2 linked regions of the Streptomyces collinus genome follow. The protein of the gene in region 2 interacts with the protein of the main gene of each other region in a pairwise test. Links are inferred from orthologs where the notes say so. Each region holds a gene or a part of one and is shown on either strand. Other genes may lie near its edges.

Region 1 (11,821 bases), 4.1 Mb from region 2 along the record:
CCTGGTGTTCGCCTGGTACGCGACCACCGACGAGGTCCCGAACCAGGTCGTCTCCGCCACGCCGTACGTCATCACCCTGGTCGTCCTCGCCCTGTCCGCCCAGCGGCTTCGGATGCCGAGGGCGAACGGCATGCCGTACCGGAAGGGGCAGGGCAAGTGACCGACGCCGGTTCCGCCGTCGACTGGGAGAAGCTGCGCGCGGTGGCCCGGGACGCCATGTCCCGGGCGTACGCCCCCTACTCCGGCTACCCGGTCGGCGTGGCCGCCCTGGTCGACGACGGGCGGATCGTCTCCGGCTGCAACGTCGAGAACGCCTCGTACGGCCTCGGACTGTGCGCCGAGTGCGGTCTGGTGTCGGAGCTGCACAACACCGGCGGCGGCCGACTGACGCACTTCACCTGCGTCGACCGCAACGGCGACACACTCGTCCCGTGCGGCCGCTGCCGCCAGCTGCTCCACGAGTTCGGCGGCCCGGAGATGCTGCTGGAGACCCCCGCCGGGATCCTGCCGCTCTCGGAGATGCTGCCCCAGGCCTTCGGCCCGGAACACCTCAGCAAGTAACCCCCGTGCGGCCCCTCTGAGTTGCTCACGCGACCGGCTCAGAGGGGCCGTGCGGCTTCTGGAACCCTCGGAAGGAAGCCAAGCCATGGCCATGGACGTCATCTCCGTCATCCGCACCAAGCGGGACCGCGGTGAACTCAGCGACGCACAGATCGACTGGGTCATCGACGCGTACACCCGCGGGGAGGTCGCCGACGAGCAGATGTCCGCCCTCGCCATGGCGATCCTGCTGAACGGCATGAACCGCCGCGAGATCGCCCGCTGGACGGCCGCGATGATCGCCTCCGGCGAGCGCATGGACTTCGCGTCCCTGTCCCGCCCGACCGCCGACAAGCACTCCACGGGCGGCGTCGGCGACAAGATCACCCTGCCGCTCGCCCCCCTGGTCGCCGCCTGCGGCGCGGCCGTACCGCAGCTGTCCGGCCGCGGCCTCGGCCACACCGGCGGCACCCTGGACAAGCTCGAAGCGATCCCCGGCTGGCGTGCGCTGCTCTCCAACGAGGAGATGCTGCACGTCCTCGACACCACCGGCGCGGTCATCTGCGCCGCGGGCGACGGCCTGGCCCCCGCCGACAAGAAGCTCTACGCCCTGCGGGACGTCACCGGCACGGTCGAGGCCATCCCGCTGATCGCCTCTTCGATCATGTCCAAGAAGATCGCCGAGGGTACGGGCTCGCTGGTGCTGGACGTGAAGGTCGGCACCGGCGCCTTCATGAAGACCATCGAGGACGCCCGTGAGCTGGCCTCCACGATGGTCGGCCTCGGGACCGACCACGGCGTGAAGACGGTCGCGCTCCTCACGGACATGTCCACCCCCCTCGGTCTGACCGCCGGAAACGCCCTGGAGGTCCGCGAGTCGGTGGAGGTCCTGGCGGGCGGCGGCCCGGCGGACGTGGTCGAGCTGACGGTCGCCCTGGCCCGCGAGATGCTGGACGCGGCCGGGGTGAAGGACGCCGACCCGGCGAAGGCGCTGGCCGACGGCTCCGCGATGGACGTCTGGCGGCGCATGATCGCGGCCCAGGGCGGCGACCCGGACGCGACGCTTCCGGTGGCCCGCGAGCAGCACGTGATCAAGGCCCCGGCCTCGGGTGTCCTGACCCGCCTCGACGCCTACGGCATCGGCGTCGCGGCCTGGCGCCTCGGCGCGGGCCGTGCCCGCAAGGAGGACCCGGTGCAGGCGGGCGCCGGCGTCGAGATGCACGCCAAGCCGGGCGACACGGTCACGGAGGGCCAGCCCCTCCTGACCCTCCACACCGACACACCCGAGCGCTTCGAGTACGCCCTCCAGTCGATCGAGGGCGCCTATGACGTCGCGGCGCCCGGGACGGACTTCACGGCGTCGCCGGTGGTGCTGGAACGTATCGCCTGACCAGGCGGTTTCCCCTTCGGGTGAACGGGATCGGTGGACCCCCGCCGGTCCCGTTCGGCATGCTGGGATCGGTGACGCACCGATTGGAGAACCGCCATGAGCGCACTCACCGTCGACCACTCGCCGGCCAACGGGCACGAGTGGGACGACCTCGTCCGGATCTGGCAGGAGACGGACGCGCCAGAGGGCTGCAAGGTGGAGATCATCGAGGGGATCGTCACCGTGGCACCACCGCCGTCCAACGCCCACAACGACATCGCTGACCTGGTTCAGCGCGCCTTGTACGAGGTCATCCCCAGGCACTGGGGCATCTACCAGACCCTGGGTACGGCGGTCCCGTCCCGTGACGGGCTCTACATTCCTGATCTTGCAGTAGCCCCCAGGCAGGTTCTCCGGGACGAGGGTGGCAACTTCATCCCAGCGGCTGCCGCCGAACTCATCGTCGAGATCACGTCCAAGTCGAACGCGGCGCACGACCGGATCAAAAAGGCCGCAGGCTACGCCCAGGCGGGTGTCCCGCTGTATCTGCTCATCGACGGCTGGGCCCCCGGCGGTCCCACCATCACGCTCTACGGCGAACCGCAACGGGATGTCTACCGGGTTCTCGACGCGGGCAAGTTCGGAGAACTCATCACGCTGCCCGAGCCCTTCGGCCTCGATATCGACACCGGCGAGTTCGCCGAGAACTGAGTCACCCCAACACAGCCGCCACCCCCACCAGCACCGGCACCGCCAGCACCGTCGACAGCAGGATCGCCTCCCTCGCCAGCACCTCGCCCACCCGGTAGCTGCTCGCGTACGTGAAGAGGTTCTGCGCCGCCGGCAGCGCCGACGTCACCACCACGTCGAGCAGCAGGGCGCCGCGCAGACCGAAGACGCCCGCCGCGAGGGCCCAGGCGACCAGGGGCTGGACCACGGACTTCAGGGCCACGGCGAGGAGTACCGGGGCCCGTTCCGCGCCGCGCAGCGGGAGCGTGCTGCCGCGCAGGGAGATGCCGAAGGCCAGGAGCACGGCGGGCACCGACATGTTGCCGATCAGGGTCAGGGGGTCCAACAGCGGGCCCGGCACCGTGCGGCCCGACGCCGAGACCACCACCCCGGCCAGGGAGCCCAGCGCTATCGGATTGCGCAGCGGCGTGAGCAGCCGCTGCCACAGGGGACGCTTCCCCCCGCCGCTCGCCAGGTCCAGCACCGTCAGCGCCACCGGTGTGACACCGACCAGCTGGAACAGCAGCACCGGCGCGACCAGCGACGCGTCACCCAGCACGTACACGGCGATCGGAATGCCCAGGTTCCCGGAGTTGACGTAGCTGGAGCACAGCGCGCCGATCGTCGTCCGGCCCACGCCCCAGCCGCGCGCCGCCCCCACCGCCACGAAGATCCCCGCCACCGCTGCCGTGCTCATCGCCGTGACCAGCAGCCGGTCGGAGAAGATCACGGACAGGTCGGCCTGCGCGAGGGTCGTGAAGAGCAGCGCCGGCGACGCCACATGGAAGGCGAGCTTCGTCAGGACCTCACGGCCGCCGTCGCCCAGATACCCCCGCCGGCCGATCAGATAGCCGACGCCGATGACGACGGCGATGACCGCGAACCCGCTCAGCACCCCCTGCACGGCTCCTCCCCACCGGCGACGAGGGCAGCGGGCAGTACGGCGGGGCCGGATCGGTGGGGCATACAGCCAACCCTCCGGGGAAGGCACTGCCCAGGTCAATGTGATCCTTACGGCGCCGACAGGACGGACAGCCGCGATGAGTTACCGCCGCCCGCCCGGTCTACCGATCGTGGACGCCATGACACCGCCCGTGCTCGTACTGCCCGGCCCCGTCACCCGGGACGAGGTGAGGGGGCTCAGCGACGATGTGCGGGCACTGCTGCACGGCAGCGGTGCCCGGGTCGTGGTGTGCGATGTCGCGGGCCTGGGGCCGCCGGGCCTCGCCGCCGTCGATCTGCTGGGGAGGCTCCAGCTGGCCGCCCGCCGCGCCGGGGGGCGGATCCGGCTGCGCGACCCCGATCCGGCGCTACGCGCCCTGCTCGACCTGGTCGGTCTCGGCTTCGAGGTGGAGGGGGAGGTCGAAGAGCGGGAACCAGCGCTGGGTGTCGAGGAAGCAGTGGAACCCGGTGATCCGGCCGTCTGAGATCTCCAGCACCTGGACCGCCCACGGCGTGAAGCCGCCCTTCTCGGGGTCCGGCTTGTACTGGGCGAACCCGGGCAGGCCGTTGACCTGGACGGGCACCAGCCGGGAGCCCGCGCAGGGCGCGCCGAGGGTGGTCATGAAGCCGGTGATGTCCCGCGTGCCGGTCAGCCACAGGTCGAACGGCGGCATCGTCATGACCGCGTCCTCGTGCAGCAGCGCCGTCAGCGCCGTCATGTCGTAGCCCTCGAAGGCCGCCACATAGCGGTCCAGCAGCTTCTGCTGGTCCTCGTCCAGCGGGTCGGAGACGGCCGCCGCGGCGCCCCGCTCCTGCCGCTCGGCGAGGGTGGCACGGGCCCGCTGGAGGGCGCTGTTCACCGACGCCACCGAGGTGTCCAGCAGCTCGGCGACCTCACTGGCCTTCCAGGCCAGGACCTCGCGCAGGATCAGCACGGCCCGCTGCTTGGCCGGGAGCTGCTGCAGGGCGGCCATGAACGCGAGCCGCACGGACTCCTTGGCGATCGCCGCCTCCGCCGGGTCACCGGTGGTGGGCAGCACACGGGCGTCCGGCATGGGCTCCAGCCAGGTGTTGTCCGGTCGGGGGGAGAGGGCGGCCTGGGCGAGCGGGGTGGACTCGGTCAGGTCCATGGGCCGGGCGCGCTTGTTGCCCGCGGTCAGCATGTCCAGGCACACGTTGGTCGCGATGCGGTAGAGCCAGGAGCGCAGACTGGAGCGGCCCTCGAATGTGGCGTAGCTGCGCCAGGCGCGGACCATCGTGTCCTGCACCGCGTCCTCCGCCTCGAAGGAGGAGCCGAGCATCCGGTAGCAGTACCCCGTCAGCTCCGTCCGGTGTGCCTCCAGCCTGCTGTCCAGGTCCGTCGGTGCCGCCGTGCCGTTCGCCATCTCCACCCACCCCTGTGGACGTTCTGTTCACGCGCCATTGCGCTCCAGCACTCCGGAAGCTACCGCAGCCCACTGACAACGGCCCCCCGAGCGCACAAAAGCGCAGGTGGGAGCTGGTGATCCAGACCGGCGGCGACCGACGTGCGGGCCTTCACACGAGCTCCTTGACCGACATGAGCAGATGCCGGTGCTCCCCGGCCTCCGCGCCCGCATCCGCCTCCCCGTCGCCCGGCACGGCGTGCAGCAGCGCCCGCTGCCCCGCCCCGAGCAGTTCCAGCCGCACCCGTGGGCTCTCGAAGGACGTCAGGGCGTCCAGCAGGTAGGCCGGGTTGAACGCGACCGGCATCTCGTCGGCGCCGCTCAGCGTGGCGGGCAGCCGCTGGGCCGCCACGTCGTCGCCGTAGCCGGCGCGCAGCCGTAGGGATCCGCCGGCCGAGAAGTCCAGCCGCACGGGGCTGTTCGCCTCCGCCACCACCGCGACCCGCCGCACCGCCTCCGCGAGGTCCTCGCGCGCCACCTCGGCGACCGCTGCCCCCGCCATGTCGAACAGCGACGTGTACGACGGCAGCCGCCCGTCCAGCAGCCGCAGCGCGGTCCGCGTCCGCCCGCTCTCGAATCCGACCAGCCCGCCGCCCCCGCCCGGCTCCCACCCGATCCGCACGTTCCCGCCGCGCCCCAGCGACCGCGCCGCGTCCAGCAGCCGCCGCGCGGGCAGCAGTGTCTCCACGACCCCGTCACCGGCGGCGACCTCCGGCTTCCACTCCAGCCGCCGCACCGCGTACCGGTAGCGGTCCGAGGCCGACAGGGTCATCTCCCCGCCGTCGAGGCGCAGTTGTACGCCCGTCAGCAGGGGCAGCGTGTCGTCACGTCCGGCGGCGACCGCCACCTGGGCGACGGCGGTCGCGAAGGCGGCGGCGTCGACGGTGCCGTAGGGCGCGGGCGGCCCGGGCGGCGACGGGTACTCCGCGAGCGGCAGCGTCGACAGCCCGAAGCGCGTACCGTCCGCCTCCACCGTGAACCGCGAGCCCTCCAGCACACAGCCCACCGGCCCGTCCGGCAGCACCCGGCAGACGTCCAGCAGCCGCCGCCCCGGGACCAGCACCCGCCCGGGGGCCGTGACCTCCGCGTCGGCCTCCACCCGAACCGCCGCCTCGAAGTCGAACCCCGTCACGGCCAGCCGCCCCGCGCCCGCCTCCAGCAGCAGCCCGCCCAGCACCGGCACCGGTGTCCGGCCGGGCAGCGCGCGGGCCGCCCGGCCCACGGCATCGGCGAACTCCGTACGGTCGATGCGGAGCTCCATGAAAAATCCCCCTGCTCGAAACCGGTGACCAGCCGGCGCGGACGTTATCCGCACCCACTGACAACCGGCCCCGACCAGGGGGGATGCCGCAGAGTCTCAGGCGGCCGTGGCCAGTTCCCGGCGCTGCAGCCGGGCCGCCCGGGTGCCGAAGACCGTGATGGTGACGACGCCCAGGACCGCCAGGAGTCCGACCCCGACCGTCCCGGCCCAGCCGCCCGCGTGGAAGGCGATCGCGCCGACCGTGCTGCCCGCGCTGGAACCGATGTAGTACGCGGACTGGTACAGCGCCGAGGCCTGGGCGCGGCCGTGCGTGGCCGTCTTGCTGACCGCGGAGGAGGCGACCGCGTGGCCCGCGAAGAAGCCCGCCGTGATGAGGACCAGGCCCGCCAGGACCAGCGGGAGCGAGTCCGCCAGGGACAACAGCAGACCCGCCGTCGTCGTACCGCCCGCCGCGTACAGCGCGCCCCGCCGGCCCAGCCGCCCGACCAGCCGGCCCGCCGTCGACGCCGACACCGTGCCGACCAGGTAGACCAGGAAGATCGAGCCGATGATGCCCTGCGGCAAGGAGAACGGAGCCTCGGTCAGCCGGTAGCCGATGACCGTGTACACACCGCCGAACACCGTCATGAACAGTGCGCCGATCGCGTACAGCCGGCACAGCAGCGGGTCGGACAGGTGGCCGCGGACCGTCCGGGCCAGGACGCGCGGCCGCAGCGAACCGGCCTTGAAGTGCTTGGGGGCGGGGAGCAGCAGCCGGAAGGCCACCGCGCACGCCACCGCGATCACACCGATGACCCCGACGGCGATCCGCCAGCCCCATTCCTGCGCGACCCAGCCGGTGATGACCCGGCCGCTCATCCCGCCGACGCTGTTGCCCGCGACGAACAGTCCGATCGCCGTGACCAGCGCCTTCGGGCTGACCTCCTCCGCGAGATACGCCGTCGCCGAAGCGGGCAGCCCGGCGAGGGCGGCGCCCTGCAGCGCCCGCAGCGCGATCAGCACACCGAGAGAGGGGGCGAGCGGCACCAGCAGCCCGAGCGTGACGGCCACCGCGAGCGACGCGGTCATGACCGCCCGGCGTCCGAAGCGCTCCGACAGGGCGCTCATCGGCAGCACGAACAGCGCCAGCCCGCCCGTCGCGGCGGCCACCGTCCAGCTCGCGTCGCTCGCCGCCACACCGAACTCGCCGGAGATCAGCGGGAGCAGCGCCTGCGTGGAGTACAGCAGCGCGAAGGTCGCGACACCCGCGAGGAAGAGGGCGAAGCTCATCCGGCGGTAGCCGGGGCCGCCCGGGGAGACACGTGCATCGGGGGTGGGAACAGAGGCATCGGCGCCCACGATCGTGGACGCCCCGGTACTGGCGGGAGACATGCCTCGAACCTACGGACGCCGCACTCATCCGTCCAATGCATGGAACGGTCATAATCGTTCCCATGGTGCATCAACCAAGCTCACAGCCACGCCTGTCACCAAGCAGTGACACAGAAGACATGGCAGAGATGTCGAAGCTGCTGGCGCCGCGCCTCGCCTACTTCGCGGGCGTCGCCCGCACCGAGCACGTCACCCGCGCCGCCCAGGAGATGAACGTCCCCCAGTCGACCCTGTCCCGCTCCATGGCCCGCCTGGAGCAGGACCTGGGCGTCGACCTGTTCGCCCGGCACGGCCGCACGGTCTCCCTCACCCCGGCCGGCCGCACCTTCCTCACCTCCGTCGAACGTGCCCTGGCCGAGGTCGAGCGCGCCGCCGAGGAGGTCCGCGCCGACGCCGACCCGACCACCGGCAAGGTCGCCTTCGGCTTCCTGCACACCATGGGCGCCGAGACCGTCCCGGGCCTGCTGCACGCCTTCCGCGCCGACCACCCGCGCGTCCGTTTCAGCCTCGTCCAGAACTACGGGGAGGCCATGCTGGAACGCCTCCGCGCCGGCGAGCTCGACCTGTGCCTGACGTCCCCGGTGCCGGACGCCCCCGACCTCGTGGCCCGCCGCCTGGACGAGCAGAAGCTGCGCCTGGTCGTCCCCGCCGACCACTCCCTGGCCGGCCGCCGCCGCATCCGCCTCGCCGAGGCCGCGGACGAAACCTTCGTCACCCTGGAACCCGGTTACGGCCTGCGCCGCATCACCGACGACCTCTGCAAGGAGGCCGGCTTCAAGCCCCGCATCGCCTTCGAGGGCGAGGAGGCGGAAACGCTGAGGGGCTTGGTGGCGGCGGGCCTGGGAGTGGCCCTCCTGCCCCCGCCGGCGGTCCCGCGCCCCGGGGTGGTGGAACTGACGGTCACGGCCCCCCGCGCGGCCCGCGAGATCGGCGTGGCCTGGCTGGAGGGCCATCCGGACACGCCGCCGGTGGCGGCTTTCAAGAAGTTCCTGCTCTCGAGAAGAGGCAGTTTGCTGCCGACTTGAGGGGCGCGGGGAACTGCGCGAGCAACCCACCACAAACCCGCACCCCGAAAACCACGGGCACCTCACATGGCGCTACCGCCTCGAAGGACTGAACCCCGCCGCGAGCGGCATCCGCAACCCCAACGGCGGCGGCGCCGCGAACGCGTCCCGCACGGGCCTCGACACCACCCGCCCGAACAACGCCCCCATCACGAAGTCCTCGGCCAGCGCCAGCACTTCGTCCCGGTACTGGTGCAACCCGTGCCCGTCGGCGTGCACTTCGAACCGGCACACGTCCCGGTTCGCCTTCTTCGCCCGCGCCGCCAGCCGGAACGACAGCTCGGGATCCGTCCGCCCGTCGTTCGTGCCGTGCACGATCAGCACCTGGCGTCCGACCAACTGCTTCACCGGTTCGGGTGGCGCCGCGACGTCCTCCTCCGGCAGCCAGGGGGCGAGCGCCAGCACGGAGTTGACGGCGTCGTGGCCCCCCGCCCGCAGCCCTGCCCGGCCGCCCATCCCGAGACCCACGAGGCAGACCGGGACGTCCCCGTAGCGCCGTACGATCTCGTCGGCCGCCCAGGTGGCGTCCTGCGCGAGATGGGCCTCGCTGCCGTTCCAGCCGCGGTAGCGGTAGTGCACCACGTGCGCGGCGAGACCCTCGTCCCGGCCCGCGCGGGCCAGCCGTCGCCCGACGGCGCGCATGGAGGCGGTCGCCAGCATGGGGGACGGTCTGCGGGCGGAGACCTCGTCACCGCCGGGGAGCAGCAGCACCGCGCCGCTCACCGCCGTCGGCTGCGGACCGAGTGCCCTGCCCAGCCGGGCCCTGCGAACCGGCGTCGCTTGGTGTGCCATGACAGAACAGTGTCAGAAGCGCGGGTGTACTCGACCCGTCCTCGGGGTCACCGTTACGTATCGACGAAAAAGTAAAGCAGCCGGGGCCGCGCCCTCTACGCGCGTAGGAGTTAGAGTGCGGAAATGACGAGCCAGACCACCGCGAACACCCCGACAACGGACCAGATCCACCGGGCGCCCAAGGTTCTGCTGCACGACCACCTCGACGGCGGTCTGCGCCCCGGCACCATCGTCGAACTCGCCCGCGAGAGCGGCTATACCCAGCTCCCCGACACCGACCCCGAGAAGCTCGGCGTGTGGTTCCGCGAAGCCGCCGACTCCGGCTCCCTGGAGCGGTATCTGGAGACGTTCTCCCACACCGTCGGCGTCATGCAGACCCGCGACGCCCTGGTCCGGGTCGCCGCCGAGTGCGCCGAGGACCTGGCCGCCGACGGCGTCGTCTACGCCGAGGTGCGCTATGCCCCCGAGCAGCACCTGGAGGGCGGCCTCAGCCTCGAAGAGGTCGTCGGGGCCGTCAACGAGGGCTTCCGGGAAGGAGAACGGCGCGCACACGAGAACGGGCAGCGCATCCGTGTCGGCGCGCTGCTCACCGCCATGCGGCACGCGGCCCGCGCCCTGGAGATCGCCGAACTCGCCAACCGTTACCGCGATCTGGGCGTCGTCGGCTTCGACATCGCCGGTGCCGAGGCCGGCTACCCGCCCACCCGGCACCTCGACGCCTTCGAGTACCTGAAGCGCGAGAACAACCACTTCACCATCCACGCCGGGGAGGCCTTCGGGCTGCCCTCCATCTGGCAGGCCCTGCAGTGGTGCGGCGCCGACCGGCTCGGGCACGGCGTGCGGATCATCGACGACATCCAGGTCCACGAGGACGGCCGCGTCGAACTCGGGCGGCTCGCCTCCTACGTCCGGGACAAGCGCATCCCGCTGGAGCTGTGCCCGAGCTCCAACCTCCAGACCGGGGCCGCCGCCTCGTACGCCGAGCACCCCATCGGGCTGCTGCGCAGGCTGCACTTCCGTGCCACGGTCAACACGGACAACCGCCTGATGTCCCACACCAGCATGAGCCGGGAATTCGAGCACCTCGTCGAGGCATTCGGATACACGCTCGACGACATGCAGTGGTTCTCCGTCAATGCGATGAAATCAGCGTTCATTCCTTTCGATGAACGGCTGGCCATGATCAATGACGTCATCAAGCCCGGATATGCCGAGCTGAAATCCGAATGGCTGTTCCGTCAGACCGCTTCCACCAGTGGTTCTGCTGATGCCGAGGGCTGATCCGGGGTATTCGGCGTACTGCGGATGCAGACGGTGTTCGCAAATCCGACCGTATTTCGATGTTTGCGGCGGGTGGCGCCGGGTGTTTACGGTCGCTGGACCGCTCACCCATCCCGTCATCCCGTTACGAGGACGCATTTCATGAAGCAGTCTGCTGCCAAGTCCCTCGGTGTCGCCGCGCTCGGTGCCGCCTTCGCCGCCTCCGGTGCGGGCGCCGCCAACGCCGCCCCGGCCCTCCCGGACACCGCCCAGACGCTGGAGACCGTCACCGCGGCGCTCCCTGCGGAGCAGCTCTCCCAGACGCTGCCGGGCTCGGGTGAGGCGCTGGGCCAGGGACAGCCGGCGGCCGGTGCCGGTCTGGCCGCCGCGCAGCCGGTCACCGAGCAGGTGCTCGCCACGGGCCCGACGGGTCCGGCCGGCCTGCTGGGCGGACTCCCGGTGCAGGGCCTGCCCACGCAGGGCCTGCCGGTGAACGGAGTGCCGGTCGGCTGACCCACCCGCCGAGGCGGACACACATGCCGATGGGGCGCACCCGCACGGGGTGCGCCCCATCGGCGTTCTCGCATCAGGGTGTCACCAGGCCGTCTGGGTCTTGCCGTGGACCTTGTCCTCCGAGGGCAGCACGATCCACAGGGCGATGTACAGCAGGAACTGCGGGCCGGGCAGCAGGCACGAGACGAGGAAGATCACGCGCATCGTCGTCGCGGAGGTGCCGAAGCGCCGTGCCAGCGCGGCGCACACTCCGCCGATCATGCGGCCGTGGGTGGGGCGGGCGAGGCGGGACATGTGCGACTCCTTCAACGTCGGTGTGCGTGGGGTCTCTCGTCCGAGTACCCCATCTGCACTCCACGCTACGGAGACGAAGGGGGCAAAGCGTCGCTCCACGGGGCGATCCCGACCCTGGGAATCGTCGGGGTCCGACCCTGAGCCGGCTCCTCGGGCGGGAGGGGCGCACGCAGCACGCGGGCGGCGGTACGGCGGCGCAGCCAGGAGCGGCCCGCCGGGACCAGCGCGAGGTGCGCGAGGGCCACGCCCGCGGTGTTCAGGA
Region 2 (11,880 bases):
GCGTCCGGGGGCGGGCGGCGATTCGTTGCGCGCCCTGAGGCGTAGCACGGCTCCACCTCGGAGCCCGGGCCCGTCGCCCTCTCCCCGCCGCGCGGCGGAGACGGGGTCCCGCCCTGCGCGCGATGTCGCGGCCGCACCGGGCCGGGAGAGTTGGGGCTGTCCGGTCAACCTGCGGAAAGGACCGAAATGAAGCGCCGTACGAAGATCGTCATGCTCGGCTCCGCACTGCTGCTCACAGCCGGGGCGGCCTCGGCCGCGACGGCATCAAACGCGCCCCGGCAGCAGGAGGCCGCGTCGGACGCGCCCCGGCGCCATGAGGCCACGTCGGACGCGCCCCGGCAGCGGGAGGCCGCGGCCCTCACCGGCACCGCCAAGCTGTACCGCTCGGCCGGGGACGACATCACGTTCTCCTTCGACGCGCATCTGGCCGCGAAGGACAAGGCCGATCCGATGAAGGCCACCGGCACCTTCCGGTTCAGCCACTATCTGAACGGCTCCGGCGCCCGGGCCGAGGTCGAGGTCGACTGCCTGATCACCGGCGGCAAGGTGGCCGTCGTCTCCGGTGTGATCACCGAGTCGGACCTGCCGGGGGCCGAGGGCAAGCGCGTCGGCGTCACCGTCCACGACCTCGGCCGCCACGACCGGCTCGGCTACAGCTGGGCCTCGACGGGCCGTCCGGGCGAGGGTGACGAGCCTCCCCGGTGCGTGAGCTCCGCCCCCTTCGAGAAGGTGAAGAAGGGGACCGGCGACTTCACGGTCGTCCCGTGGCAGCCCGAGCTCTAGCCAGCGCCAGGGCCGTCACGAGGTAGGGAAACGCCAGCACCGCGAAGACCGTGCCGTGCGGCAGGTCCGTGCCGAGCAGCGCGTACACGCCGAACGCGGCGACCGTGGCCAGCTCGGTGCCCAGGCTCGCCACGGAGGTCAGCGTGGCCCGGCGTGACTCGTCGATGCGGTGCTGGAGACGGACGTCGGCGAGTACCTCGGCCAGCTGGAACCCGGCGAAGGCGAGGCTCACGAGGGCGATTCCGGCCAGGGAACGGGACACGGCTCCCACCGCCAGGGCGAGGGCGGCGCCCGCGAGCAGCATCGCGAGCCCGCTCGTGCCGAGGCGTTCGGCCGGTCCGGCCAGGAGGCTGCCGAGGGTGACGCCGGCCCAGATCAGCATGATCAGGTAGGGCACCGTCGCCTCGGCGACGCCGATGTCGCGGACCAGCAGGGGGGTGTACTCGTCGAGCGCGCCCCACACCGCGGCCACGGCCGGGACCAGCAGCAGGGCGCCGCGCACCGAACGGTCCCCGCGGACTTCGGCGAGGCCGGTCCGCAGGGTCGTCGCCCAGGTGTCGCCCGCGCCTTCCGCCCGCACCCGGTGTTCGGGGAACCGGGTCGCGGTGACGGCGGTCAGCACGCAGGCCAGGAAGCTCGCGGCTCCGACGGCCGCGTAGCCGCCCTGCGCGAAGACCGGCCCCGCCAGGCCTATGGAAGCCACGGTGCCCAGCAGTCGCGCGGCCCGGGCCCGGCCCATGACCCGCGCGTACCGGTCGGCGGCACCGAGCCGGTCCAGTTCGTCGTAGACCAGCGCCTCCAGAGCGCCGGAGCCGAGGGCACCGCCCGCGCCCCACAGGATGAAGCCCACCGCGAAGGCCCCGTACGAGGGAACGGCCACCCACAGCGCGAAGCCGGCGGCGGTGAGCAGGGGACCGATCCACAGCAGCCTGCGACGCGACACGGCGTCGGCCCAGGCGCCGGAGGGCACTTCGAGCACCACACCGGTGACCGACCACAGGGCGAACAGGGAGGAGATCTGCCAGAGCGACATGCCGGTGTCGGCGAACAGCAGCGCGTACACCGGGTAGAGCAGGACGAAGTCGTCGAGGAACGCGTAGCCGTACAGCGTGCGGGTCAGACGGCGGACACCGGCGACGGGCACGCGCGCGGGTGAGAGTGTCATGAGGCCTTCCCGGAAGGACGGATCGGACGCCGGAGGGACGGCGTCCGAGGCGGTCCTCGGGAGGCACGGCTGGTGGATCAATGTCGCCAGGTCATGACACCCAGGCTAGAGGTGTCCCATGGAACGGGCCACGGAGTTACGTGGGCGACCCGGACGAGAAGCGCCGCAGCAGCGGCGAGAGCACGAGCACGGACTTGGTCCGCTCGACGAACGGCTCCCCGGCGATCCGTTCCAGGACCCGTTCGAAGTGGCGCATGTCGGAGGCGAAGACCTGGACGATCGCGTCCGCGTCTCCGGTGACGGTGGACGCGGCCACGACCTCCTGGTAGCGCTCCAGACCCCGCTGGATGGTCTCCGGGGAGGTGTTCCCGCGGCAGTAGATCTCGACGAACCCCTCGGTCTCCCAGCCGAGGGCGCCCGGGTCCACCCGTACGGTGAAGCCGGTGATGGCTCCGGTGGCCCGCAGCCGGTCCACACGCCGCTTCACGGCGGGTGCGGACAGGCCGACGATTGAGCCGATGTCGGCGTAGGAGCGGCGGGCGTCCTCGGCGAGGGCGTGCACGATGCGTTCGTCGAGATCGTTCAGCACAGTGGGTCGATCACTTCTCGGATGGTGCCAGTCGGGAGCGGCGGAAGCCGTACACGAAGTAGAACACGAGCCCGGCGGCCATCCAGACACCGAAGACGACCCAGGTCACGGTCGACAGGCTGCCCATCATCCAGATGCAGAAGGCGAAGCCCAGCGCGGGCATGACCGGCGAGAGCGGCACCCGGAAGGTGCGGGGCATGTCCGGCTTGGTCCGGCGCAGCACGACGACGGCCACGTTGACGAGGGCGAAGGCGAACAGGGTGCCGATGCTGGTGGCGTCGGCGAGCTGCCCGAGCGGGATCGCGGCGGCCAGGACACCGCAGAACAGCGACACGATCAGGGTGTTGGCGCGCGGGGCACCGGTCTTCGGGTGGACCTTGGCGAAGACCTTGGGCACGAGACCGTCGCGGGACATGGCGAACAGGATGCGGGTCTGGCCGTACAGCACGGTCAGGACGACGCTCGCGATGGCGATGACGGCGCAGAAGGCGAGCAGCGTGCCCCAGAAGGTCTGCCCGGTGACCTCGCGCATGATCTGGGCGAGGGCGGCCTCGGAGTCGGTGAAGTTCTCCCACGGCTTGGCGCCTACGGCGACGGCGGCGACGAGGACGTACAGCGCGGTGACGACGACCAGCGACAGCATGATCGCGCGCGGCAGGTCGCGCTGGGCGTTCTTCGCCTCCTCACCGGCGGTGGAGGCGGCGTCGAAGCCGATGTAGGAGAAGAACAGGGTGGCGCCGGCGGCGCTGACGCCCGCCATGCCGAGCGGCATGAAGTTCTCGTAGTTGCCGGAGCGGAAGCCCTGGACGCCGATGGCGCAGAACATCACCAGCGCGGCGATCTTCACGACGACCATGACGGTGTTGGCCCGGGCGGACTCGCGGGCGCCGCCCAGCAGGAACGCCATCGCGAGCAGCACGACGATCAGCGCCGGCAGGTTGAACACGCCGCCGTCGCCGGGCGGGGCGGACAGGGCGGCCGGGATGGTGACGCCGATGGTGCCGTCGAGCAGTTCGTTGAGGTATTCGCCCCAGCCGACGGCGACGGCGGCCACCGACACGCCGTACTCCAGGACCAGGCACCAGCCGCATATCCAGGCGACCAGCTCACCCATCGTTGCGTACGCATACGAGTACGAGGAGCCGGAGACCGGGATGGAGCCGGCCAGCTCGGCGTAGGACAGGGCCGAGAACAGGGCGGTGAGGCCGGCGATGACGAAGGAGAGCGTGACGGCCGGGCCCGCCTTGGGGACGGCCTCGCCGAGGACGACGAAGATGCCGGTGCCGAGAGTGGCACCGATGCTGATCATGGTGAGCTGCCACAGCCCGAGGGTGCGGCGCAGCGAGCCTCCCTCGCCCTGGCCACCCTCCGCGACCAGCCGTTCCACCGGCTTGCGGCGCATGAGGCGCGCACCGATGCCGGGGGGCGTGGGGTCGGCTGTCTGGCCTGGGTTCTGCGGGGGTGCGCCTTGGTCGAGCACGCGCTGGCTCCTTTTCGCTGCCGGTCAGGGCGGCAGGGACCGCGGGCACCCTTGAGCAGGGACCCACCGAGCGGAGTCCCCGCCACGCCACGTACGAGGCGACAGCCTATGAGCAACGGCGTTGCTGGTGAAATGCAGCAACCTTGCGCGCAACCGTAAGATCATTGCGTTCCTCGCAGTCGGCCGGAGGTTCGTTGCGCAGCTGATTTCATCCGTTGCGCACGGCTTGCTCAGGGCAGCTCTTTCACGAGGAACATCAGGTTTTCGACACATTCGCGCGGGACGCCCTCGTGGTTCTCGAACGACCAGCGGCCGACGTACGGAGCGACGGCCCGGTAGCCGGGCCGGGCCACACCGCCCGCACCGTCACGTCGTCGCAGCCGCCCCAGCGCACCTCCGTATGACCGACGGGCCGTCGGCCGTGCCAGGCGACGAGAGAGGTACTCGAACCCCGTTCCTGGCGCTCGAAGCGGCGCGCGTGGAACGAGGTGGCCCCCGGGGAGCCGATGCACCGGTCGAGCACGTCGACATCGGCTGCCCTGCATACGGTGATCTCCATGGCGTACGACGGCAGGCCGTCCGCATGCGCGAAGCCCCCGATTTCCATCGGGGGCTCCAGGCAAGGGCGTTGGGCGCGTCAGCTCCAGCTGGCGTGCAGCGGCTTGCCCTCGGCGTAGCCGGCCGCGCTCTGGATGCCGACGATGGCCTTCTCGGCGAACTCCTCCAGGGAGCCCGCGCCGGCGTAGGTGCAGGAGGAGCGGACGCCCGCGATGATCGAGTCGATCAGGTCCTCGACACCCGGGCGGGCCGGGTCGAGGAACATGCGGGAGGTGGAGATCCCCTCCTCGAACAGCCCCTTGCGGGCGCGGTCGTACGCGGACTCCTCCGAGGTGCGGTTGCGCACGGCCCGGGCGGAGGCCATGCCGAAGGACTCCTTGTACGCCCGTCCCTGGGCGTCGTGCTGGAGGTCGCCCGGGGACTCGTAGGTGCCCGCGAACCACGAGCCGACCATCACGTTGGACGCGCCGGCCGCGAGGGCCATGGCGACGTCGCGCGGGTGGCGGACACCGCCGTCGGCCCACACGTGCTTGCCGTACTTCTTCGCCTCGGCGGCGCATTCCAGGACGGCGGAGAACTGCGGCCGGCCGACGCCGGTCATCATGCGCGTGGTGCACATGGCGCCGGGGCCGACACCGACCTTGACGATGTCCGCGCCGGCCTCGATCAGGTCGCGCACACCCGCGGCTGCGACCACGTTGCCCGCGACGATCGGCACCTGCGGGTCGAGGTCGCGCACCAGCTTCAGGGCGCTGATCATCGACTCCTGGTGGCCGTGCGCCGTGTCGATGACGAGCGCGTCGACCCCCGCGTCCAGCAGCTCCTGCGCCTTGCCCGCGACGTCGCCGTTGATGCCGACGGCGGCGGCGATGCGCAACCGGCCCTGTGCGTCGGTGGCCGGCTGGTAGAGCGTGGCGCGCAGGGCGCCCTTGCGGGTCAGGATGCCGGCGAGCGTGCCGTCCTGGTTGACCGCGGGGGCGTAACGGCGGTTGGCGTGGTCGAGGGTGTTGAAGGCCTCGCCCGGGTCCATGTCCGCGTCGATGAGCAGCAGGTCCCGGGACATGACCTCGGCGAGCTGCGTGAAGCGGTCCACGCCGGACAGGTCGGCGTCGGTGACCACGCCGACCGGCTTGTGGTCCCCGTCGACGACGACGCCGGCGTTGTGCGCGCGCTTGGGCAGCAGGGCCAGCGCGTCCGCGACCGTCTGGTGCGGGGACAGGATGATCGGGGTGTCCAGCACCAGGTGCCGGCTCTTCACCCAGGAGACGACGTCGGTGACCACGTCGTTCGGGATGTCCTGGGGTATCACCACGAGGCCGCCGCGGCGGGCCACGGTCTCGGCCATGCGGCGGCCGGCGATGGCGGTCATGTTGGCGACGACGAGCGGGATGGTGGTGCCCGTGCCGTCCGGGGAGCTGAGGTCGACGGCCTGCCGCGAGCCCACCGAGGAGCGGCTGGGGACCATGAAGACGTCGTCGTACGTCAGGTCGTACCCGGGCTGGATGTCATTGAGGAAACGCACGTGCTGCACATCCCAGTCGATCAGAGGTGACCCCCGGACCGGCCGGCCAGGGGGAAAGAGCACGTACTTCATTCTCCCATGACGGACGCCCGAACCGCCCCCAGCGGATCATCCAGGCTGGCCAGGGGGGCTCTCGGAGGATTCTCCAAGGCCTAGGGTCACGAACAGCCCAGGGCCCCGGTCCGTCGCCTCGGCGAAGATCTCCTCAGCGACCTGCCACTCCTCGGGCCGCGTCTCCGCGTACCTCCGCCAGCCCTGGACGACGACCAGCAGGCCCCGCTCGCCGGCCCCCTCGGGCCAGAGGGCGGGGTCGGCCATGGAGTCGGCGAGGGCGTCCCAGTTGCGGCCGAACCAGTCGGGCAGGGCCAGGTCACGGGCGCAGCGGTCCATGAAGGCCGCCTTGTCCGTGACCCCGCCCAGGTCCAGGACGACCACGATCCGGCCCGCCGGGTCGTCCGGCACCGCGCGCGACTCCCCCGCCACCTGTCAGACCCCGTCCGGGTCGGACCGGTTGAGCGCGGACTTCGGCGCCGGGCCGGCCGTCATCAGGTAGTCCGCGGCCGACGTGTCCGTCACGAGACTGGTGACGAGCCCGGACCGCAGCACGGCGTCGATCGCCGGTCCCTTGCGCTGCCCGCCCGCGATCGCGACGACCTCGGGGATCCGGCGGAGCTGGTCGGCCTTCACCGTGATGCACCGCTCGCCCAGGTCCCGGCCGACCCGGCGGCCCTCGGCGTCGAAGAGGTGGGCCGACATCTCGGCGGCGACCCCGAGGGACGCGTAGTGCGCCCGCTCCTCGTCGCTGAGCATGTCGTGCACCGTGGAGATGCCCGGCTCCCAGGACCCGATGGAGACACAGGCGACCGTGACCTTGTCGAAGTGCTCGAAGGCCCGGGCGATGCCCGTCTGGTTGCGCAGCGCCGCGGCCGTGGCCGCGTCGGGCAGCAGCATGGGCGCGTAGATGGGGTGGGCGTCCCCGCCGGCCACCTGGGCGGCGCGGCGCACGGCCTCGACCGAGCCGCGTTCGGCGGTCCCGGCGTCGTACACGCCCGTCAGCTGCACCACCGTGCACGGCGGCAGCCGGTCGAGCGCCGCCGCCATGTGGATGGTGGAGCGGCCCCAGGCCAGGCCCAGCACATCCCCTTCGTCGACCAGTTCGCCGAGCAGGTCGGCGGCCACCTCTCCCAGGTTCTCGGGGTCGGGCGTCTCCTCGGCCTCGGCCGGAGACTCGACCACGACGGCGTGCCTGAGGCCGTAGCGGGCGCGGAGCGCGTCCGAGCGCTCGGCGTCCAGCTCCGCAGGCACACGGATCTCGATGCGTACGAGGTCCCGTTCGAGGGCGGTCTCCAGGACCCGGGCCACCTTGAAGCGGCTGACGCCGAACTCCTCCGCGATCTGGATCTTGGACTTGCCCTCAAGGTAGAAGCGGCGGGCCATGGCCGCCGCCTGCACCAGCTCAGCGGGTCCCATCCGCATGGCTGACCGGCCCGCCGACATACCCGACACGGCGATCTCCTCACTGCTGTTCACACTCTGGATTCGCCGTTCATCCTTGCAGATCCGGCGCGGTTGATCAGCCCTGATGAGAGCCGTTCACTTTGCTGTGGCTCAGTGGTCGCAGGCCCAGGAGGCCTTCGCCGTCGTCGCCTCCGCCTGGGTGCGTAGTGCACGTACCGCTTCTGCCGGGTCGTTTGCCCCGTAGACCGCCGATCCGGCCACGAAGACGTCGGCTCCGGCGTCCGCGCACCGCTCGATGGTGGAAGCGGAAACTCCGCCGTCGACCTGGAGCCAGAGCTCCAGTCCGTGCTTGCTGATCAACTCGCGGGTGCGGCGAATCTTCGGAAGCATGATGTCGAGAAAGGCCTGTCCCCCGAAGCCCGGTTCGACCGTCATGATCAGCAGCATGTCGAGCTCGGGGAGCAGGTCCTCGTACGGCTCGATGGGGGTCGCGGGCTTCAGCGCCATGGAGGCGCGGGCGCCCTTGGCCCGGATCTCACGGGCGAGCCGGACGGGAGCAGCGGCGGCCTCGACGTGGAAGGTGACGGAACCGGCCCCCGCTTCCACGTACTGGGGCGCCCAGCGATCGGGGGCCTCGATCATCAGGTGGCAGTCCAGCGGGGTGTCCGTCGCACGGGCGAGCGACTCTACGACCGGCACGCCGAGCGTGAGGTTCGGGACGAAATGGTTGTCCATGACGTCGACGTGGAGCCAGTCGGCTCCTTCCACGGCCTTCGCCTCGTCCGCGAGGCGGGCGAAGTCTGCGGACAGGATGCTGGGGTTGATCTGCGCGGCCATGTCCTAAGACTGCCATGCCCTCCGGGGGTTGTGGGCACCGGTCCCGGGTGGGAACGGTGGTACGTCGGCCGCGGGCCGTGGCGGGTCGCTCGCGCCCACGCGGCGGAGCCGCACATGTCACAGCCCAGCGCCCCTGGCGGGGCGCTGCCACAGAGGGGGTTGGCATGACCGGGCAGCAGGGCGTCGCGCATCTCGTCTGCGGGCGGCGGGCCAAGTGGCTGGTGCTGGTCTTCTGGGTGGTCGTGCTGTTCATCGCCGCGCCGTTCGCCATGAAGCTGACCGATGCCCAGGACAACGACGCCGCGTCCTGGCTGCCGGGGTCCGCGGAGTCCACGCAGGTGCTGGAGATCTCCGAGGACTTCCGGCCGGAGCAGATCCCGGCGGTGGTGATCTACGCGCGGGACAGCGGCCTGACGGCGCAGGACCGTGCGGAGATCGCCGAGGACGTCTCGCAGCTCAAGCAGCTGCGTGACCACGGCATCATCGGTGAGCAGACCCGGGGGCCGGTGTTCGACCGGCAGCCCGATCCGCGGGCGGCGCAGGTCTTCGTGCCGATCATGATGGACGAGGAGGGCTGGGAGCGGATCTCACCGGCCGTGGAGTCCATCCGGGACGACGTCGGTACCGGCGGGGACGGGCTGAGCGTGCACATCACCGGCCCGGGCGGCACCTCGGCTGACTTCGCGGAGGCCTTCGAGGGCATCGACTCGACGCTGCTGTTCGCGGCGATGACCGTCGTCATCGTCATGCTGCTCATCACCTACCGCAGCCTGACCCTGCTGCTGGTCCCCCTGATCGCGGTCGTCTGTGCGCTGTTCACCTCCCAGGCGCTGATCTACGTGCTGGCCGAACACGCGGGCCTGACGGTCAACGGCCAGAGCGCCGGCATCCTCACGGTGCTCGTCTTCGGCGCCGGGACGGACTACGCCCTGCTGCTGGTCGCCCGCTACCGGGAGGAGTTGCGCCGGCACGAGGACCGGCACGAGGCGATGGCCCTGGCCCTGCACCGCGCCGGGCCGGCCGTGCTCGCCTCGGGTGCGACGGTCGTCCTGAGCATGCTGGTGCTGCTGACCGCCGAGATGAACTCGACCAGCGGCCTGGGCCCGGTCGCCGCGATCGGTGTCGCCGTCGCCCTGCTCGCGATGATGAGCCTGTTCCCGGCGCTGCTGGTGATCTTCGGCCGGTGGATCTTCTGGCCGGTGATCCCGCACCTGGGTTCCCCCGAACCGACCGAGCGCGGCGTCTGGGCGCGCACGGGCCGCCGTATCGCCCGCCGCCCGCGCATGACCTGGGCCGTCACGGCGCTCGCCCTGGCGGTCTGCTCCCTCGGCCTGATCCAGCTGCGCGCGGAGGGCATCGGCAACGCGGACGCCTTCACCGGGAAGCCGGACTCGATCACCGGCCAGGAGGTGTCGGCGCGCTACTTCCCGGCGGGCAGCGGTGATCCGCTGGTCATCGTCAGCAACCAGGCGCAGGCCGTGCAGGTGGGCCGCGCGGTCGCCGGGACTCAGGGCGTGGTCCCCCAGTCCCTCGGTCTGCCGCCCGGCACGAAACCGGCCTTCGAGGGCAAGGTCCTCTTCGAGGCCACCATGACCGCCCCGGCGGACAGCGAGGCCGCCAAGCAGACGGTGGAGCGGGTGCGGGACGCCGTGCACGCGGTACCGGACGCCGACGCCAAGGTGGGCGGCGGTACGGCGGCCCTGCTCGACATGGACAAGGCGACCACGCACGACAACGTGCTGATCATCCCGCTGGTGCTGGTGGTCGTCCTGCTGATCCTCTGCGTCCTGCTACGGGCCCTGATCGCCCCGCTGCTGCTGATCGGCACGGTGATCCTGTCGTTCACGGCCGCACTCGGCATCAGCGCGCTCGCGTTCCGGTACGTCTTCGACTACGCGGGCGAGGCGACCGACTTCCCGCTGTTCGTCTTCGTGTTCCTGGTCGCCCTGGGCATCGACTACAACATCTTCCTGACCACCCGCATCCGCGAGGAGGCGGCCCGCCAGGGCACCAGAGCGGGCGTGGTCACCGGCCTGGCCGCCACCGGCGCGGTCATCACCTCGGCGGGCCTGGTCCTGGCCGGCACGTTCGCCGCCCTCGGCACCCTCCCGATGGTGGCCTTCGCCGAGATCGGCTTCGCGGTCGCCCTCGGCGTCCTCATCGACACCTTCATCGTGCGCTCGGTGCTGGTGACGTCCCTGTTCATGGACGTCGGCCCGAAGGTGTGGTGGCCGCACCGGCTGGCCCGGGAGGACGGCGGTGCGGCCCGGGAGAGCGCCGGTGTAGGTTCTCGAATCCGCTGACCAATCGCACCTCGCCTACCTGCACTGATCAGTCGCGTCTCAGCAGTGGCCATGAGTAGTTCGTCTCACGATCTTGGCCACTGAGCAACCTTCTTCAGTGGTTAGGCCGCGGACGCCGTCTCGATGCTGTCCACGATCTGCGGCGGTAGGACGGTCCGGGCGGGACCGCTGTCGGGGGATGCCAGGTAGTTGAGGAGTTTGGTCGGCTGTTCCGGTCGGCCGAGGGGGACCGGTTCAACACGGCGTCACGCTCTGGCCCATTGTCGGCCAGGGTGTGGCATCAGGTTGAGCGGGCCGAACTCATCCACGCAGAAGATGATTTCCGGCTCTCCCTCTTCGTGCATGATCTCGCCGTCGGCGATCGCGTAGAGATGCTCGACCCGCGCCTTCTTCGCCGCGTATTCCGGGTCGCGGGAGGTCTTCCAGGTCTTCAGGCGTTGGCAGGAGACGCCTTCCTCGCGGAGCAGGATGCGCAGGCCCTCGTGGCTGATGTCGTCGACCACCCCCTCAGCAACCAGGAAGTCGGCCAGCTTGGCCAGGCTCCAGGTCGAGAACGGCAGGTGGTGCTCGGCAGGCCTGGACTTGGCGATCTTCTTGATCTCGCGGCGTTCGGGCAGCGTGAACGTCTTCGGCCGGCCGCCCTTGCACTTCGGGTAGAGCGAGTCGAAGCCGTCGGCGTTGAAGTTGTGGATCACGTCGCGAACCCTGTCGTCACTGGCGAACGTGACCTCGGCGATCTTCGCCACTGGCATGCCCTGCGCGGACAGCAGGACCATCTGAGCCCGCCGCCAGGTCACCACCGACCGGGTGCCCCTGCGGATGATCCGCAGAAGCCGTCTGCCTTCGTCGTCCTCGATCTCACGGACACGTACTCGCTCAGCCACCCGCACAGCTTCCCTGCCGCGCGCCGCCGGCGAGTGTCATTCCGTCGGCGTGCCGATCCGAAGCCGATTGCCGTCAGGGTCGCGCAGCTCAATCTCACGCGCCCACTTAGCGTCCTTCGCCTGCACACCGAACTCGGAGGCGAGGGCCTCGACATCACCGAAGCGGAGGTAGACCAACGTGTCGGGGCGGGCGTCGCCCGTGTGCTCCGACAAGAACAACCGCACCCCGCCCCGGGCGACCTCGACGAACGCGGGAAGTCCCGGTTCGAAGCGGTGTTCCCACTGCTTGGCGAAGCCCAGT

Evidence for each region.
Region 1: the proteins of rpe (region 2) and dnaN interact in binary tests that used the Escherichia coli proteins (3 or more experiments, as listed by UniProt). The link is inferred for Streptomyces collinus from one-to-one orthologs.

Annotation. Positions count from the first base shown.
Region 1 is NZ_CP133771.1:5,545,451-5,557,271, forward strand. What follows is about bases 4,192-7,131. They hold dnaN (DNA polymerase III subunit beta), read right to left. Parts: upstream 6,266-7,131; coding sequence 5,117-6,265; downstream 4,192-5,116. Other genes in these bases: RFN52_RS25365 (sigma-70 family RNA polymerase sigma factor), read right to left, coding at 4,192-4,965; RFN52_RS25375 (MFS transporter), read right to left, coding at 6,362-7,131. Outside these bases: RFN52_RS25335 (ABC transporter permease), read left to right, coding at 1-160; RFN52_RS25340 (cytidine deaminase), read left to right, coding at 157-561; RFN52_RS25345 (thymidine phosphorylase), read left to right, coding at 647-1,930; RFN52_RS25350 (Uma2 family endonuclease), read left to right, coding at 2,027-2,620; RFN52_RS25355 (AEC family transporter), read right to left, coding at 2,622-3,542; RFN52_RS25360 (STAS domain-containing protein), read left to right, coding at 3,679-4,065; more of RFN52_RS25365, read right to left, coding at 3,949-4,191; more of RFN52_RS25375, read right to left, coding at 7,132-7,636; RFN52_RS25380 (LysR family transcriptional regulator), read left to right, coding at 7,699-8,661; RFN52_RS25385 (alpha/beta hydrolase family protein), read right to left, coding at 8,734-9,492; RFN52_RS25390 (adenosine deaminase), read left to right, coding at 9,616-10,773; RFN52_RS25395 (ATP-binding protein), read left to right, coding at 10,915-11,265; RFN52_RS25400 (PspC domain-containing protein), read right to left, coding at 11,347-11,559; RFN52_RS25405 (VanZ family protein), read right to left, coding at 11,625-11,821. UniProt on the Escherichia coli protein: Confers DNA tethering and processivity to DNA polymerases and other proteins. Acts as a clamp, forming a ring around DNA (a reaction catalyzed by the clamp-loading complex) which diffuses in an ATP-independent manner freely and bidirectionally along dsDNA.
Region 2 is NZ_CP133771.1:1,465,764-1,477,643, forward strand. What follows is about bases 6,550-9,548. They hold rpe (ribulose-phosphate 3-epimerase), read right to left. Parts: upstream 8,393-9,548; coding sequence 7,706-8,392; downstream 6,550-7,705. Other genes in these bases: RFN52_RS06550 (barstar family protein), read right to left, coding at 6,550-6,559; RFN52_RS06555 (sugar-binding transcriptional regulator), read right to left, coding at 6,584-7,627; RFN52_RS06565 (MMPL family transporter), read left to right, coding at 8,557-9,548. In the rest of the region: RFN52_RS06525 (Repetin), read left to right, coding at 187-783; RFN52_RS06530 (MFS transporter), read right to left, coding at 752-1,948; RFN52_RS06535 (Lrp/AsnC family transcriptional regulator), read right to left, coding at 2,085-2,537; RFN52_RS06540 (amino acid permease), read right to left, coding at 2,548-4,017; RFN52_RS06545 (GuaB1 family IMP dehydrogenase-related protein), read right to left, coding at 4,655-6,097; more of RFN52_RS06550, read right to left, coding at 6,206-6,549; more of RFN52_RS06565, read left to right, coding at 9,549-10,695; RFN52_RS06575 (glyoxalase superfamily protein), read right to left, coding at 11,616-11,880. UniProt on the Escherichia coli protein: Catalyzes the reversible epimerization of D-ribulose 5-phosphate to D-xylulose 5-phosphate.